2 linked regions of the Syntrophotalea carbinolica DSM 2380 genome follow. The protein of the gene in region 1 interacts with the protein of each later gene in a pairwise test. Links are inferred from orthologs where the notes say so. Each region holds a gene or a part of one and is shown on either strand. Other genes may lie near its edges. The genes, in order: prmA and rplK.

The links.
Region 2: the proteins of prmA (region 1) and rplK interact in binary tests that used the Escherichia coli proteins (3 or more experiments, as listed by UniProt). The link is inferred for Syntrophotalea carbinolica DSM 2380 from one-to-one orthologs.

Annotation. Positions count from the first base shown.
Region 1 is NC_007498.2:3,589,001-3,598,000, reverse strand. Bases 3,333-6,288 are described here. They hold prmA (50S ribosomal protein L11 methyltransferase), read left to right. Parts: upstream 3,333-4,326; coding sequence 4,327-5,250; downstream 5,251-6,288. Other genes in these bases: PCAR_RS18185 (RDD family protein), read left to right, coding at 6,019-6,288; PCAR_RS16640 (16S rRNA (uracil(1498)-N(3))-methyltransferase), read left to right, coding at 5,251-5,985; PCAR_RS16650 (response regulator), read right to left, coding at 3,333-3,801. In the rest of the region: PCAR_RS16660 (DegQ family serine endoprotease), read right to left, coding at 114-1,502; PCAR_RS16655 (sensor histidine kinase), read right to left, coding at 1,696-3,129; more of PCAR_RS16650, read right to left, coding at 3,130-3,332; more of PCAR_RS18185, read left to right, coding at 6,289-7,239; PCAR_RS16630 (GspIIEN domain-containing protein), read right to left, coding at 7,272-8,324; PCAR_RS16625 (hydroxyacylglutathione hydrolase family protein), read right to left, coding at 8,417-9,000. UniProt on the Escherichia coli protein: Methylates ribosomal protein L11.
Region 2 is NC_007498.2:830,824-839,585, forward strand. The notes cover bases 5,886-8,603. They hold rplK (50S ribosomal protein L11), read left to right. Parts: upstream 5,886-6,892; coding sequence 6,893-7,315; downstream 7,316-8,603. Other genes in these bases: rpmG (50S ribosomal protein L33), read left to right, coding at 5,886-5,957; secE (preprotein translocase subunit SecE), read left to right, coding at 6,114-6,302; nusG (transcription termination/antitermination protein NusG), read left to right, coding at 6,321-6,854; rplA (50S ribosomal protein L1), read left to right, coding at 7,342-8,043; rplJ (50S ribosomal protein L10), read left to right, coding at 8,259-8,603. Also shown: PCAR_RS04165 (proline--tRNA ligase), read left to right, coding at 1-922; PCAR_RS04170 (DUF4388 domain-containing protein), read left to right, coding at 991-2,226; pyrF (orotidine-5'-phosphate decarboxylase), read left to right, coding at 2,231-2,965; 23S rRNA (guanosine(2251)-2'-O)-methyltransferase RlmB, read left to right, coding at 2,970-3,710; tuf (elongation factor Tu), read left to right, coding at 4,547-5,746; more of rpmG, read left to right, coding at 5,808-5,885; more of rplJ, read left to right, coding at 8,604-8,762. UniProt on the Escherichia coli protein: Forms part of the ribosomal stalk which helps the ribosome interact with GTP-bound translation factors.

The sequences.
Region 1 (9,000 bases):
TTTGTTGTGCTGTGCAGATTCCCGGAGGAACCGCCAGCTTCGAAAAGGGTTCGGCCATCGAGGAGTCGGTGGGAAGCAAAACGCTCTTCGCGGCATCTGCCGAAACCGAGAGATTACTTCGATTTTACCGTGGTATAGAGGGTCTGGTCACGGCGTTGAATCAGCACCCGTACGACTTTCCCGCCTTCTATGTCGGTAAGCAGGGTACGTAGCTGAGAGGTCGATACGACGGCTTTGCCGTTAATTTCCAGCAGCACATCGCCAGCGCGGATTTTTTCGCTGGCCGGGCCATCCGGTTCGACGGCGGTGACCAGCACCCCTTGTTCGACGGACAGACGATAACGGCTGGCGACTTCCGGGGTAATGTCGAGGACCGACAGTCCCAGAGCCTTCTCGGCATTTTCTACTTTAGCGGGTTTTGTCGCCTTGGAGGACGACTGTGCCTTATCCTGGGTTCCTATGGTGATATGGACGGTTTTGTCGCGGCCCTCCCGGAACAAGGTCAGCTTGGCTTTTTTCCCGACGGGCAAAGAGGCGACCATTTTGGGTAGATCGCCAAGGGTTTTCAACTCTTTACCGTTGAGTGCAAGGAGGATGTCTCCCCGGAGCAGGCCGGCCTTTTCAGCGGGGGAGTCCTTCTGGACATCGGTAACCAGAGCGCCCCGGGCTTTTTTCAGGCCGAAAGATTCCGCCAGTTCCTGGGTGACTTCCTGCACGGTAACGCCGATCCAGCCACGCACCACATGGCCCGTGTCGCGCAGTTGGGGAATAATGGATTTTGCGGCGTTGACCGGGATGGCGAAACCGATGCCCTGACCGCCGGCCACGATCGCCGTATTGATGCCAATCACCTGGCCGGACTCGTTGAACAGGGGGCCGCCGGAGTTGCCGGGGTTGATGGAGGCGTCGGTCTGGATGAAATCGTCATAAGGCCCCGCGCCGATGACGCGCCCCTTGGCCGATACGATGCCGACGGTGACCGTCTGCTCCAGTCCGAAGGGGTTGCCGATGGCCATGACCCATTCGCCGACCCTGAGTTTTTCGCTATCGCCGAGTTCGGCGACCGGCAACTGTTCCTGGCCGACATCGATTTTTACCAGGGCCAGGTCCAGTTTAGGATCGAGGCCCTGCACCGTTCCGCTGAATTCACGGCCGTCGGCCAGTCGCACCTTGATGACGTCGGCACCGTCCACCACGTGATCGTTGGTCAGGATGTAGCCATCGGCGGAAATGATAAAGCCGGAACCGAGGGAGCGTTCTTTACGCGGCATCGGTTGGCCTCGGAAAAAGCGATCGAAAAAATCCTCGAAGAATTCGTCGTAAGGGGAAGGTTGCCCGGGAAAGACGGGACGCTGGGAGCGTACCGTCTTGGAGGTACTGATGTTGACTACCGACGGTTTGAGATGGACCGCCAGGTCAGCGAAGTCGGGAACCGCCAAAGCCGGGACGGCGATCAGCAGTAACGTCAGGCAACTTAACAGCATACGAGACTTGAGCTTCATGGTTATCCTCCGTAGGGTATTCGGCGACTCCGGCACCGTGCGATGAATCGCGCCAGATTCATGGTCATGCCGGAAAAGGTAATCATTCAGAGGGGGTGTGTCAATGTGCAGAAAGGCATATGCCGGTGCGGATATGTCCCGCCCGGTCGAAATGTCGGTCTCGCCTCAGCCGATCGCTTTGATTGCCACAGGTCTAAGGGGTCGCCGGGGGCGTTTGCGGTCCTTTGCGTGGCAGAAAGACGGTAAAGGTAGTGCCCTTTTCGGGAACCGAGAAAACCTCGACTCGTCCTCCATGAGCCTTGACGAAGGAGTCGACGATGGCCAGTCCCAGGCCGGTACCGCCGTCTTCCCGATTGCGGGCTCGGTCGACCCGGTAAAAACGATCGAAGATATGCGGCAGATGCTCCGCAGGGATGCCGATACCCGTATCGCTGACCTTGACGATGACCTCATCCTGTTCCCCGTCCACGGACAAGGAGATTTCCACCTGGCCGCCATCAGGGGTGTAATTGATGGCATTGGCGATCAGGTTGAGAAATACCTGGCGCAGTCGCATTTTATCCGCCAGGATCCGGATCTCCTCGGTAACATTGGGATGCAGTACCAGTTCGATGGATTTCGGTTGAGCCAGGGAACGGCCCTGTAGATACAGCTCCTGCAACAGGTCGCTGAGGCTCATTTCCTTGATGGTCAGCGGTTTCTGCCCCCCTTCGCTTTTGGCCAGCAGCAGCAGGTCGTCGATGATGCGGCTCATCCGGTCGATTTCTTCCATGCCGGATATGAGCATTTTGCGGAATTCTTCAGGGGTTTTGGCCCAGCGCAGGGCGACTTCGGTTTCGCCCTTGAGGATGGTCAGGGGAGTACGCAGCTCGTGGGAGGCGTCGCCGGAAAACTGCTTGATTTTGCGGAAGGATTCTTCCAGGCGTCCCAGCATGGAGTTGAAGGTGTCGACCAGGCGGGCCAACTCATCGCCGGAGGAGCGAAGCGGCAGGCGCTGCGAGAGATTTTCCACATTGATGCGGCGCATGGCCCGGGTCAGGTTTTCGACCGGCGCCAGGGTACGGCCGGCCAGAAACCAGCCGAGAATGGATACGGCCAGTAAAGCTATGGGGCTGAATATCAGCAACAGCGTGCGCAGTTCCCGTAGCGGTTCCCGAACCATCCCCAAGCCGGTGCCGACCTGCAGAAAAATGACCTCGCCATTCTTGAGTTCCATGGCCATGGTCAGAAACCGCATGGGATAGGGGCCATTCTTGAGCCTGGAGCTCTGTATCACCAGCCCCTTTTCAGCGGCGGCCTCCAGGGTGCGGAGGTCGATGTCCGGGGCGTTTCCGATACTGTTGACTTCGCTGCACAGCGGTTGGCCGGCAGCATCGACCAGGCGATAAAAATTGCCCTGGCGATGGCGGCGCACGAACTTGGAAAATGCGCGGCAGCGATCCGGTCCGGAAAAGCCCTGCAGTAACGCAGGGCTTTCTTCGGTCAGTTTCATCAGGCGGCGGTCGGTTTGCTCCAGCAGGCTGGTGGACAGCTGCTGGTACCAGATGCAGCCGCTTACCGCCAGTACCACGACGATGGTCAGGGTATACCAGGCGGTAAGCCGGAATCGCAGGGAGTGAAAAAACAATCAGCCCTCCTTGAGGACGTACCCCACGCCGCGCACGGTGTGAATAAGCTTTTTGTCGAAATCCCGGTCGACTTTCTTGCGCAGGTAATTGACATACACATCGATGATATTGGTGAAAGAATCGAAGGTGTAGTCCCATACGTGCTCGGCGATCATGGCCCGGGTGAGCACCTGATTGGGATTGCGCATGAAGTATTCGAGCAAAGCGTATTCCTTGGCTGTCAGATCGATCTCCTGATCGGATCGCCAGACCTTGTGCGAAACAGGGTCAAGGCGCAGGTCGGCAAAATAGATCTCCGCACCACGATCCTTGGCGCTGCGCCGCAGCAGGGCTTTGACGCGAGCCAGCAGTTCGCTGAAGGCAAAGGGCTTGGTCAGATAGTCGTCGCTGCCCGAATCGAGGCCGGAGACGATATCTTCAACAGCGTCCTTGGCGGTCAGGCACAATACCGGAGTGGTTACGTCCTTGGTTCGCAATTCCTTGATGACTTCAAGGCCGTCTTTCTTGGGCAGCATGAGGTCCATCAGGATGATATCGTAAGGATTATTTTCAGCCAGGTAGAGCCCCTCTTCACCATCAAAGGCTACATCTACGGTGAAGTCTTCCTCTTCCAGACCCCGTTTGATAAAGCTGGCTACTTTTTTTTCGTCTTCTACCACGAGTACACGCATAGTCGCTTCCTTTCTGCCTGCGGTGGAAACGGTCAGGTCTTTGATTCGCACTGTTTCCGGTAAAGGGTTTAACTGTATCCCCGCCTCGCCCCCCTCTTCGCGGGGCCTGGCCCAGCGTACGGCTCGTTGCCCGGTGAGTTTTTGAGGTTCCGTGGTTGTCGAGACCCTCACCGGGGCTTGATGCCAGCCGGGACTGGCCGGGCAGGACCATGTCCCCCTGTTGGATTCCGCTGCGTGGCTGGCCAACGTACAATAAAATGTGCCCGGATTCACTTCATGAATTTTACATTAAAATGGTAGCAACAAAATACGATCCCGCAAGTATTTCATTGTACCAAATGCACAAGTCTTTATAGTGCACAGTTCCGGGTATGAGCGGCACGCGTTGCTGGATATACAATCTGGGACGAAACTACCATTAAAGGTATAATGCTCATTAAGCGTTGGCGGGATTACACTCTACTAACAAGGTTTTTGTCAAGTATTTTATTGCCTTCCCCCCCAGTCCTTTGGTAAACAGAGCGCATGAATGAATTCTGGTTGCAAATCAATATTATCGTACCGGCCGCCGGTATCGATCTGGTGTGTCATGAAATGACCGAACTGGGTTCTGCCGGCATTACCGTGGAAGAGCGTGCCCTGGATACTTTCGTGGTCCCCGACCCGGATGCCGATATTCCGGAAACCCTCATCCTGAAGGTGTATTTCCCTCCGGAGATCGAACCGGAGCAACTTGCACGGCAGGTTGCCGAGCGCTTGGCCTGGCTTGCGCCCCTGATCCCCGGCCTGGAGGTGGTTACGCCGGAAATCAGCCGGGTACGCGCCGAAGATTGGGCGGAGAACTGGAAGCAGCATTTTGGCATTCAGCGTATCGGTTCGCGTCTGGTCATCCGCCCGACCTGGGAGGCCTTCAGTCCCGATCCTCAGGACGCCGTTCTGACCCTCGATCCCGGCATGGCCTTCGGAACGGGCAGCCATGCCACCACCCGTCTGTGCCTCGAAGCTCTTGCCGAGTTGTATGAAACCCCACCGGGCCCGCAGCGGGTTCTCGATGTGGGTACCGGTTCCGGTATTCTGGCGGTGGCGGCTGCGCTGCTCGGGGCTGGCCAGGTGTTGGGCTGCGATATCGACGAAACGGCGTGCCAGGTAGCGCTGGACAATGCCCGGCAAAACGGTGTGATCGAGCAGATCGCCGTGACCCTGGATCCGCTGGAAACACTGGGGGGGGATTTTGATGTTGTGCTGGCCAATATCCTGGCCGAGGAAAATGCGCGGCTGGCCCCCGAACTGGTGCATCGGCTGGCGCCCGGCGGCGTGTTGATCCTGTCCGGCATTCTGAACGAAAAAGAACAACTGGTTATAGACGCTTTCGCCGGCCGCGGATTGACGGGGCCCGATATTCGCCGGCAGGACGAATGGTCTTGTCTGTGCTATATCAAGGAAGCCTGAATGCACCGCTTTTTTATCGCTCCGGATGTCTTGCGGCACGATCACATCGCTTTGACCGATGAGATTCTGCGGCACATGGCGGTACTGCGCCTTGCCAGGGGAGCGGAAATTCTGTTGCTTGACGGCCTCGGTAATCTCTGTCATTGCCGCATCGATCATCTGGACCGCAAATCCGGTTCGGCCATGGTGCTGAGCCGTTGCACTCAGCAGGAGACGGCTTTTCCCGTGGAGCTTATGCAGGCCCTGCCCAAGGCTGACAAAATGGAGCTGGTGCTGCAAAAGGGCACCGAATTGGGCATTACAGGGTTCACCCCGCTGCAGACCAGTCGCAGCGTTCCAAGACTTAAACCCGAGCGCGAGACACAACGGCATCAACGCTGGCTGCGCATCATTCGTGAAGCGGCGCGTCAATGCCGGCGGCCGCTGTTGCCGTCCCTGGCTGCGATCCGCCCGCTGGATGAGGCCCTTGGCCAATGTCGGAGCGAACTGCGTCTGATGCTGTGGGAAGAAGGCAGCCAACCCCTGGATGCGGTGCTGCCGGAGCGGATTCCGGCCGGAGCAGCCGTCCTGATCGGACCGGAAGGCGGATTTTCCCGGGAAGAAGCCGAGACGGCCAGACAGCACGGGTTTGTCCCGGTCTTGTTCGGTCCGCGTATTTTGCGCAGCGAGACCGCCGGATTCGCTGCTGCAACCATACTGCAATACCGTTATGGCGACCTGGCTGGCAGAGTTTGAAGGTTCCGATGGAGCCCATGTGGAGGAGTTGATATGAAGTGTCCCAAGTGCGGTTTTCAGAGTTTTAACTACCTGGCCACCTGTAAGAAATGTGGTCGGGATCTGTCCCAGATACGTGACAAATTCCGCCTTGGCGACCCTGTCCTGCCTGAAACGATTGACAGCCATCCGGCGGCGGCGCCGCCCATGCCCGAAGACCCGTTTGAAACCCTGTTGCCGGACGAAAAAGACATCTCGACCGCCGCCAATCTGGCCAGCCTGCCGGATGAAGAGACGGACACGGCATTGTCCGAGTACATCGAGGACATAAACACCGTGGATCCGGAGCTTGCGGAAACCCTGGATCCGGATATGGACTGGAGTGCGGAGGGGGTGACTGTCGACTCGTTCGACCTGGGTGACGAGCTGGCCGAACCCGTTCTGTCTGAAGAAGAGTCTTTGCCGAAGCTGGCCGATGATACCATCGAACCTGCCGGATCTGCTGATCCGGAGCCTGAAGCCGTGCCGGTTTACGCAGCGGAGCAGCGGTCCGAGAAAAGCTTTGAGGATATGGCGACGGTCGAAGAGGCCTCCGATTTTTCCACCAACGATTTAGACTTCGAGGATGATGCGGATCTCGATGCCTGGCTGCTCGATGGAGAAGAGCCCTCCTGGCGTCGGGCCGTGCCGGAGCCTCTTTCGGAGGCAGACCTGGCGGACCCCCTCGGGGACGATTTCGGTTCTGCTTCGGTGGGTGGCGATTTTCCCCCGTTCGACGATCTGCAACAGACCGAACTGCCCTTCGAAAACGATATGAAGAAGGCATCGGTAGCCGCTCGGATGCTGGCGTTTGTGCTCGATACGGGGTTGTTGGCCCTGCTCCTTGCCCTGTTTGTCATGGCGGGGGAATATCTGCGGCGCGGGACGGGCGTTTTCGAGTGGCCGCAACCACAGCAATTAGCCGATCAGGTCGGGCCCTATTTCCTGGTGTTTTTCGGATTGTCCTTCGGTTATTTCACCCTGTTTCATTATCTCGGCGGCCAGACGCCGGGCAAAATGGCCGGCAAACTGCTGGTTGTCGATATCAGCGGCGAACCCTTGCAGCTTTCCCAGGCCTTTTTGCGCACCGTCGGCGGGTTGATCTGCTTGTTGCCGGGGGGGCTGGGTTTCTGCAGCATGCTGCTGAACCGCGAAGGGCGAGGATGGAACGACCGTTTGGCAGGCAGTATAGTGGTTGCTGCCGAAGACGGTGTGTTGTTTCAGGGGGACGAGTAAGGACTGGTTGGGATTTTGCGTAAGTCCGGCGGTTATGGCCGGGTGAGCTTGTTGCGCAGAATGAGGATCTCCAAAGCGCAGGCGGTCTTGGCCAACAGATTCTGCAGCTCCGTCACCCGTTCGCTGCCGGTTTGACCGGCCTCTTCCGCGAACAGCATGCCTACCGATCGCCCGGCCAGAATCAATGGCAGCATGATGGCTTTTTCGCAGGAGGCACCCAAGGCGTTAACCAGCTGTTTCAACAACCGCGGTTCGGGTACACGGCCAAGAAACGGGTTTTGCTCCGACAGCACCGCATGCAGCAGGTTGCTGCCTGTCACCGTGATTTTAACATTGTGAAATTCGGGGTGTAACCGATGCCCGACCAGAGCCCGCCAGCCGCGTAATTCTCCATTCTTCAACAGAAACAGTCCCATGCGATCGAATTGTCCGGACAGGTGGTCGATAAGCGTGTCCGCCACGTCATCACGGCAGCGAGCCGCAGCCAGTTTTTCACTCAATTCGGCGAGGGTTATCGCGGTTTTCGGCGGGATCTCGTCGTCGATCACCTCCGCCTCTTCCAACATGGCTTCGTCGATGTCCTCTTCCACGGGCGGGCCGAACATAGCGGCTGCAGGCCGCATCTTTTCCAACAACAACTGCTCCCGATCGGGCAGCTGCCGGTCGTAGCAGCGTTCGATGGCTTGTATCAGCCGGCATTCAGGCGCCACCAGGGGGGCCAGCGGATAACCGATCAGGCTGGCCAGCGCCTGCATGTTTTCCCGGTCGCTCGGGTCGGCCATGGCGACGACCAGTCCCTGCTGTCCCAGTCGTATCGGTAAGGCCCGAAATTTCAGCGCTTGCTCCATGGACAGGAATTCACGCATAACAGGCGGCAGGTTTTGTAGCTGGCGGGGTTCGAAGCAGGGAAGGTCGAGCTGTCTGCTGAGCAGCTGCGCAAGGCGGTCTTCACCCAGGGGGATCAGGATGAGCGTGCTGGTACTGGCGGCGATTCCGGCATGCCTGGCATGTGCCTGCACCTTGGCGGCCATATTTTTGGGAAGCATACCGGTGCGTACCAGCAGCTTCAGCAGGTTGCTTGCCATAAAAATCACCACGACAGGCGGTTAATTACCGGACTGTCATGCCTCCTCCGATACCATGCGCATCCAAGACAGGGAATCCCCGTCAAATCGAATTAACCCATGCGTAAAGCCAGAAAACTCTCCAGGTCGGGGCAGCGCAGGTAAGGATTGTGCTGCCGTTCAAACGCTATGGTGGAATGGGGCTGGGGCCCATAGTCGTGTCCCGGAAAGACCAGGGTCTCTCCGGGAAAAGCGGCCAGCCGCCGTAAACTGGCATACAGGGCCGCCGGATCGCTGCCCGCCATGTCGGCCCGGCCGACCTTGGTCACAAACAGGGTGTCCCCGGTCAACAGTGCGCCAGGCAGGTGCAGGGTGATATCCGCCGGCGTATGACCCGGAGTGTGCACGATTTCTACCGCCGTATCGCCCACCGTAAGCACGTCCCCATCCGCAAGAGACCGATCCAGCTTCGGCAAGGCCAGCGGATGCGCTGCCAGCGCAGCGCCGGTGGCCTCCAGGATCAGGCCGTTGCCGGCCACGTGGTCGCGGTGTCCATGGGTGTTGACCAGCCAGGTCAGTTTGACGTTGTGTGCTTCGATAGCATCGAGCAGTCGCTGGGGTTCCAGCGACGGATCGACGGCCAGGCCCTGACGGCTGACGGGGCAGTACAGCAGGTAGGAGAAGTTTTTCATCTCCC
Region 2 (8,762 bases), 2.8 Mb from region 1 along the record:
AGTCGCTGCGTTTTTGAAGGTCGACAAGGAGCGTCTGGTCAAGACGCTGATAGTGCAGACCGATGCCGGAGAGACACTGGCTGTATTGTTGCGTGGGAATCACGAACTTAACGATATAAAATTATGCCGTCTTCTGGGCTGCAACGAGATTACCCTGGCGCCGGACGATGTGGTCGGCAAGGTTACCGGCGCAGCTCCCGGTTTTGCTGGGCCGGTGGATTTGTCCCTGAGGGTTTTGGCGGACTTTGCGGTTCAGGGCATGGCCGATTTTGTGACGGGAGCCAATGCCGCTGATACTCACTATGTGGGGGTCAACCTTGAGCGGGATTTCACCGTGGAGCAGTTTGCCGACCTGCGCGCGGCCGAAGCTGGCGATATCTGCCCGCGGTGTGGCGGCGTGTTGGAGATCTGGCGTGGCATCGAAGTCGGCCATGTCTTTAAGCTGGGCACGAAATATTCGGCTGCCCTGGGTGCTACCGTATTGGACGATCAGGGGCAGGATCGCGAATTGTTCATGGGGTGTTACGGGATCGGTGTGGGGCGCACGGTTGCTGCTGCCATTGAGCAGAACCATGATGAAAACGGAATCGTTTTTCCCATGCCCATCGCGCCTTTTCATGTCTTGGTAACCGTTGTCAATCCTCGCCAGGAGGAGGTTCTCGCTGCTGCTGAGAATCTCTATGCCGAGCTACAGGCTCTTGGTGTCGAAGTGTTGCTGGACGATCGCGATGAACGGCCCGGCAGTAAATTTAAAGATGCCGATCTGATCGGTATTCCGCTGCGCCTGACGGTCGGTGCGCGCGGTCTCAAGGAAAATGCTGTAGAATTGCAGGAGCGTGCCGGTGGCGAGCGGCGTATGCTTCCTCTTGCGGAAGCTGCGGCTCTGGTGCGGGATATGGTCGTTGAGGCCTGCGGCCGATAACGAATCCGGCACCGGGTAGCTTGGCTGATCTTTCTTCTTGGTTGGATACGTGAAACACAGGACGAGGTATGAGTAAGATAAATATCGACGGCAGTGGACGCTTGGAGTTACCGGTATCTGTGGTAAGGGAAATTGGAGCCGCATCTCTGGAGTTGGTGTGTCATTCAAATGCTCACCTGCTTTTCTCCAATGTAGACTGTGGCTTTCAGCTGGCGGGCGTCCTGGGCGAAATCGCCATGGTCGATGTGCTCTCCTTTTTGAATATGTTTCGCAAGACGGGGGCGCTGGTTGTCAGCTTGGCCGGTGGCGAGAAAGAAGTCAGCTTTTTGCGTGGCGAGATCGTCGCCGCGGCAAGCTCCTTTCCCGAAGAAGATATCTGTACGGTGTTGCTTGAGATGGGGAAGCTCGATCAGGGGGCGCTGCCCAAGTATCGCCAGTTGATAGCCGGTTCCGGTGGCAGCGGCCGCGTGCTGGTGGAAAAGGGAGTCATCGCTCCCAAGGATCTCTGGCTGGCGACCCGAAGCCAGGTCGAAAATATCGTGTTCAATATTTTCGGCGCCTCTCAGGGAAGTTTCTTCTTCCTTGAGAAAGAGCCCGAAAAAGAAAAGATGGTGCGCCTGGCCATGACCACCCAGAACATGATTATGGAGGGGTTGCGTCGTGTCGATGAACGTGCCCTTTTTATGCGGGTTATTCGTTCCATGGATGCGCTGCCGAAGGCCTCGGGCAAGTCCGTTGAGAATCTCACGGCTGAGGAAGAGCGACTGCTCAAGCTGATCGTTGGTGGAGGCTTGGATGTCCGGGAGCTTCTGCGACGCGGCAAAATGTCGGAATTTGAAGGCCTGCGTGCGCTTTACGAGTTGATTAATAAGGGTGCTGTATCCATACAGGATGCTCCCGCGACTGCCGTCGCTGGTGACCTTGGTGAAATTTTACTGGTTTTCAACGGCGCCTTAACGGCCCTGTATCGCAGGGTTTCGGCCAAGAACAGCGAGTTTCTCAACGAAATAACCACTTTTTTGCGGCAGATGCCCTCGCCTTTTTCTTATGTTTTCAAGGACGTCAGTCTGCGCGAGGACGGTACGGTTGACGGCCGCAAAGTGCTGACCAATCTGTCGGGACTTGAAGAGCAGGATAAAAAGCGGTTGTTGGCCGAGGCCCTTAGTGAATTGATTTATATGGAATGTATGGCTGCTCAGCGTGATCTCGGGCAGGCCGAATCCGCCCGCCTGATCCAGAAAGTTCAGGAAGTGCCAAGGCGCGTCAATAAGCTCTTGGTTAAAAAACAGTTTTCCGAAGGATGATGTCATGCTTGTCGAAGCGCGTAAAAAATTGATCTTTGCCCTTGATGTCGAGTCGGGGGCATCGGCGGAAGAATGGGTGCGGCGCCTGCGTGGCAAAGTCGGAGTATTTAAAGTCGGCAAACAGCTCTTTACCCGATGCGGGCCCGATGTGGTTCGCATGATCCGGGACCATGGCGGCGAGGTTTTTCTCGATCTGAAATTCCATGATATTCCCAATACCGTTGCCAAGGCCGCCATTGAGGCGTGTCGTCTCGGGGTGCGCATGTTCAATGTGCATGCCTTGGGTGGGCGTGCGATGATGGCGGGGGCAGCCGAGGCGGTGAGAGAATACTTTGCCGCCGGTGAGGATGTGCCGCCGTTGCTCCTGGGGGTTACGATCTTGACTTCTTCCAGCGAAGAAACGTTGCGGGAGGTCGGTGTCGACAGGCCTGTCGAAGAAATGGTACCTCGCCTGGCATGTCTGGCGAAGGGGGCAGGGCTCGATGGCGTCGTAGCCTCGCCGCGGGAAGTCGGCTTGATACGCCGGGCCTGCGGGCGCGATTTTGCTATCGTGACACCGGGGGTGCGGCCCTCTTTCGCGGAAACAAACGATCAGCAGCGCATTATGACCCCGGGTGAGGCGATTGCTGCCGGATCCGATTTCCTGGTGGTCGGTCGGCCCATCGCTGCATCCGAAGATCCGGTGGGCGCTGCTCAGCGTATCGTGGAAGAGATGGCAGCCGCGTTGGAAGAGGGCTGAATCTGTGGGTAGTCTCATTTACGGCGTAAATCCTGTTCTGGAAGCGCTTAAGAGTCGACAGCGCAAGCCTTTGGAGTTGCTGGTGCTGCACGGCGCGGAATCGTCGCGGCTTTCTGCTGTATGCGAGGCTGCCCGTGCTCGTCGCGTAGCCATTCGCTCCCTGGATCGCCGCGAGTTGGATGCTCTTGCCGAGGGCGCGCGCCATCAAGGGGTGGCGTTGCGACTGGAATCCCAATCGGTGATAGCGCTTGAAGATCTTTTGGATCTCTGGCGAAATGCCGGCGGCAAAGGGGTGATTCTGGTGCTCGACGGCATTACCGATCCACATAACCTCGGAGCATTGGCAAGGTCGGCGGAAGCTGTAGGCTGCCAGGGGATCGTTCTTCCCAAGGATCGGAGCTGTCCCATTACAGCCGCTGCCGAAAAGGCATCGGCCGGTGCTTTGGCGTATCTTCCGGTATGCCGCGTGACGAATGTCGCGCGTTCTTTAGAAGTTTTCAAGCAAGCCGGATTCTGGGTGTATGGCCTCGCCGGTGACGCTGGATCGCAAAGTCTTTACGATACCGACCTGCGCGGCAACGTGGTGCTGGTTGTCGGCGGTGAGGGAAAGGGCTTGCGGGATAATGTCAGAAAGCACTGTGATGCGCTGCTGGCGATTCCTATGCGCGGTCAAGTCTCTTCTCTCAATGCTTCCGTTGCCGGTGGTGTAGCGCTGTTTGAGGTTCTTCGTCAGCAGACGGTTTGAGGCTGTAAGTCGCTGTCCGTGGGGTGACTGCCGGGCAGTCAGATTGTTGTTTTTTGAAAAGATCGTTTTTTTTGGAGAAAAGAGTTGACAGGCAGGGGGTGGATGGACTATACCTTTGCTCCGTTCGCCGCAACGAGCATGGGCGAAAAAACTGCTTGCAATTTATATCCAATAGGGTTATAAAGCGCATCTGTGCCTGGCTGGCGTAGCTCAATTGGTAGAGCAGCTGACTTGTAATCAGCAGGTTGCGGGTTCAATTCCTGTCGCCAGCTCCATCAAAAGGACGGGCAGCAGACACAACACAATCTAAGCGTGTCCCCTGGAGGGGTTCCCGAGTGGCCAAAGGGATCAGACTGTAAATCTGACGTCGTAGACTTCGGAGGTTCGAATCCTCCCCCCTCCACCATTTGAATACTTGCCGAATGAGACTGTGGCAAGGTTGCCAGGAGGCCCTGACGGGCCGGTCGTACTGGAGTCTTGGTCTTAGTTAGTTCAACAAATAGCTTCGAATGAGGAATGGCTTTGAAGGGCGGGAGTAGCTCAGTTGGCTAGAGCATCAGCCTTCCAAGCTGAGGGTCGCGGGTTCGAGTCCCGTTTCCCGCTCCAGATTCATGTCGTTCCGCGCGGTTGCAAATTGCTTGGCCCACATAGCTCAGTTGGTAGAGCGCATCCTTGGTAAGGATGAGGTCACCGGTTCAAATCCGGTTGTGGGCTCCATTTTGCGGGCCTTTCGCGTTGCTTGTTTTTGAAGTATACTTTGTTTCGGTTATGCCATATCCTGGCTGTCCTAAAGACACAGACTATATCGCTAAGAGTTTAAAGAGGGAGGTTACTCCATGTCGAAAGCAAAATTTGAAAGAACTAAGCCCCATGTAAATATCGGCACCATCGGTCATGTTGACCATGGTAAAACAACCCTGACTGCAGCTATTACACAGACTATGGCTGCACGTGGCCTGGCCGAGTTCAAGGCTTTTGATCAGATCGATAACGCTCCTGAGGAGCGTGAGCGTGGTATTACTATTGCCACCGCTCATGTCGAGTATCAGACCGATACCCGTCATTATGCCCACGTTGACTGCCCTGGTCATGCCGACTACGTCAAGAACATGATCACCGGTGCTGCGCAGATGGACGGTGCCATTCTGGTTGTGTCCGCTGCTGACGGCCCCATGCCTCAGACTCGCGAGCACATCCTGCTGGCTCGTCAGGTTGGCGTTCCCGCCATGGTCGTGTTTTTGAACAAGGCCGATATGGTCGACGATGAAGAGCTGATGGAACTGGTTGAGCTGGAAGTGCGCGAGCTGCTTAGTTCCTACGACTTCCCCGGCGACGATATTCCGATTGTTGCCGGTTCCGCTCTCAAGGCTCTCGAGTGTGGTTGCGGTAAGGACGATTGCGATGCCTGCAAGCCGATCATCGAGCTCATGAATCAGGTCGATACTTACATTCCTGAGCCTGAGCGCGATATCGACAAGCCTTTCCTGATGCCTGTTGAGGATGTCTTCTCCATCTCCGGTCGTGGTACTGTTGCTACCGGTCGTGTAGAGAGCGGTATCGTCTGCGTGCAGGATGAGATCGAGATTGTCGGCATGAAAGAGACCACCAAGACGGTCGTTACCGGCGTCGAGATGTTCCGCAAGCTGCTCGATCAGGGCCAGGCCGGCGACAACATCGGTGTGCTGCTGCGCGGCGTCAAGCGCGAAGACATCGAGCGCGGTCAGGTTCTTGCCAAGCCCGGCAGCATTACGCCGCATACCAAGTTCAAGGCCGAGGCCTATATTCTGACCAAGGAAGAGGGCGGCCGTCATACCCCGTTCTTCAATGGTTACCGTCCCCAGTTCTACTTCCGTACCACGGACGTTACCGGTATCTGTGAGCTTGCCGAGGGGACTGAAATGGTTATGCCTGGCGACAATGCCAGCATGACTGTAAACCTGATTACTCCGATCGCCATGGATAAAGAGCTGCGTTTCGCTATTCGCGAAGGTGGTCGTACCGTTGGCGCCGGTGTCGTCAGTGAAGTTATCGAGTAATCCTTTTTAAGGCTGAATTCCTCTGCCCGCCATGCGGCGGGCAGGGGTAGAGGAAACGGATATGGCTGACATAATTACCCTTGCCTGCACCGAGTGCAAGCAGCGGAACTATACGACGACTAAAAACAAGAAAACCAAGCCCGAGCGGCTTGAGTTCAACAAGTACTGCCGTTTTTGTCGTAAGCATACCCCTCATCGCGAAACCAAGTAGTTTCGCTGGGCGAAGTAGATAGGCCGCAGCTGTCTGCGGTCTTTTGCATGCAGGCCAGTAGCTCTAATGGCTAGAGCACCGGTCTCCAAAACCGGGTGTTGGGGGTTCGAGTCCCTCCTGGCCTGCCATATTTTATAGCAAGCTCTGGGAGTTATCGTGGTCAAGAAGGCGATGGAGTTCCTTGGCAACGTCAAGGTCGAGTTAAAAAAGGTGACCTGGCCCTCCAAAAGAGATGGCTATGGGTCCACTCTGGCGGTTATCGTGCTGGTGCTTGGCGTTACGGCCTTCCTGTGGGGGGTCGACAAGTTGTTGTCTTCCGCCATCGGTGTGATTCTCAGGGGATAGGTGAAAAGATAATACGGTATGTCTAAAAAGTGGTACGGGGTGCATACATATTCCGGGTTCGAAAACAAGGTCAAGATGACTTTGGAAGAGCGGATTCGTCAGCTCGGTTTCGAGGAGCTGTTCGGGGAGGTGCTGATTCCCTCCGAGACAGTTGTCGAGATGAAGAATGGCGAGCGTAAGACTTCCACGCGGAAGTTTTTCCCGGGGTATATCCTCGTGCAGATGGAGCTTAACAACGAAACCTGGCACGTGGTCAAGAATACCCCGAAGGTGACAGGGTTTGTTGGTGGGGGGTCGGCGCCGCCGCCGATCTCGGACGAAGAGGTGGCCAAGATCACCGCGCGCATGGAAGAGGATGTCGAGCGGCCCAAGCCCAAGGTGGCTTTCGAGGTTGGCGAGACGGTGCGTGTGGTTGACGGTCCCTTTCTGAATTTCACCGGCGTTGTTGAGGATGTGAAACCCGATAAGGGAAAGCTGAAGGTCATGGTCAGCATTTTCGGCCGGGTTACTCCTGTCGAGCTCGAGTTTATCCAAGTCGAAAAAACCAGCTGACGCTGGCTTTATGAAGGTTAAAGTTCAAGGAGAAGCTCATGGCCAAAAAGGTTGTTGGATTAATAAAATTGCAGATTCCTGCCGGCAAAGCCAACCCTTCGCCGCCGGTCGGTCCCGCGCTGGGTCAGCACGGGGTCAACATTATGGAGTTTTGCAAGGCGTTCAATGCTAAGACGCAAGCTCAGGACGGTATGATTATTCCGGTAGTCATTACCGTATTTGCCGACCGTTCTTTTAGCTTTATTACCAAAACGCCGCCTGCTGCTGTTTTGTTGATGAAGGCCGCCAAGATTCCCAAAGGGTCTTCGGTGCCGAACAAGGATAAGGTCGGTAAGGTGACCAAGGCGCAGGTGCGCGAAATCGCCGAACTGAAAATGCCTGATCTCAATGCGTTTGACATTGAGGCTGCGATTCGTACTATTGAGGGTACGGCTCGCAGTATGGGCCTCGAAATCGTATAATTTCTGGCAGGATCTGGAGTACGCCAATGTCCATAGGAAAGCTGCACAAGCAAGCCAAGGAAAAAGTCGATCGTTCGCAGGTGTATCCCATCGGCGAAGCGCTTGCCTTGGTAAAGGAGGTTGCACACGCTAAATTCGACGAAACCGTCGAGATCTCTGTTCGTCTTGGGGTTGATCCCCGTAAGGCCGATCAGATGGTGCGTGGCGCCGTGGTGTTGCCTAACGGCCTGGGTAAAGACGTCAAAGTTCTGGTGTTTGCCAAAGGCGAGAAGGCTATTGAAGCAAAAGAAGCTGGAGCCGACTATGTTGGCGGAGATGATCTCGTCGCCAAGATTCAGGAAGGCTGGTTCGACTTCGATACTGCCATTGCGACTCCCGATATGATGGGTACGGTTGGTAAGATCGGTCGTCTTCTCGGCCCCCGCGGGCTGATGCCGAACCCCAAAGTAGGAACCGTGACCTTTGAAGTCGGCAAGGCTACGAGTGAGGCCAAATCGGGTAAGGTTGAATATCGTGTCGAAAAGGCCGGTATTGTTCATGCTCCGGTGGGTAAGGTCTCCTTCGATGCCGAAAAGCTTCAGGAAAATCTGGTTGCCCTGTTTGATGCGCTGGTAAAGGCCAAGCCGGCAACTGCTAAAGGAACCTATTTTAAAAAGATGAGTCTTAGCAGCACCATGGGTCCCGGGATCAATGTTGATCTCCCCACTGTGCAGGCTCTCGTAAAATAGTTTTTGGGATTATTCGCAGCATGCCGTCCTGCCTTCTGGCGGGTCGGCGTGTTGTGTCTGATATCCAGGTCAAAGACAGCAGGTACCTACGGTGTTTAATGGTATGACCGCCTGCCGAGGCCGGAGCGAGTGGATACGATTGTCTCCCTCTGTGGCCATTGACTGGAAAACGGTCCTCACGGACTCAGTAAATACTACAGAAAGGAGGAGAGACAGTGAAAAAAGAAGCGAAATCACAAGTCGTATCTGAAATGGCACAAAAGCTGGCTTCGTGCCAGGCTGCGTTTTTGGCCGACTACCGCGGTCTCACCGTCGAGCAGGTCAATCAGCTGCGTGGAGAGCTGAAGAAGGTCGGCGTCGAATACCGTGTCGTCAAGAATACTCTGCTGCGTCTGGCTTCCAAAGGTACCGATGCAGAGTGTCTTTCGGAGTATCTGCAGGGGCCTAACGCTATTGCTCTGGCAGAAGAGGATCCTGTCGGTCCCGCCAAGGTATTGACCCAATTTGCCAAGAGTAACAAGGCTTTCGAACTCAGGGCCGCCGAACTCAACGGCAAACTGTTGTCGATTGATGAAGTCAAGGCTCTTGCAGAGCTGCCGAGCAAGGAAGAGCTGCTTGGCAAAATGCTCGGTTCTATTAATGCACCGGTCAGCAATTTTGTCGGCGTTCTTGCTGCGGTTCCGCGTACCTTCGTACAGGTACTCGCCGCTATTCAGCAG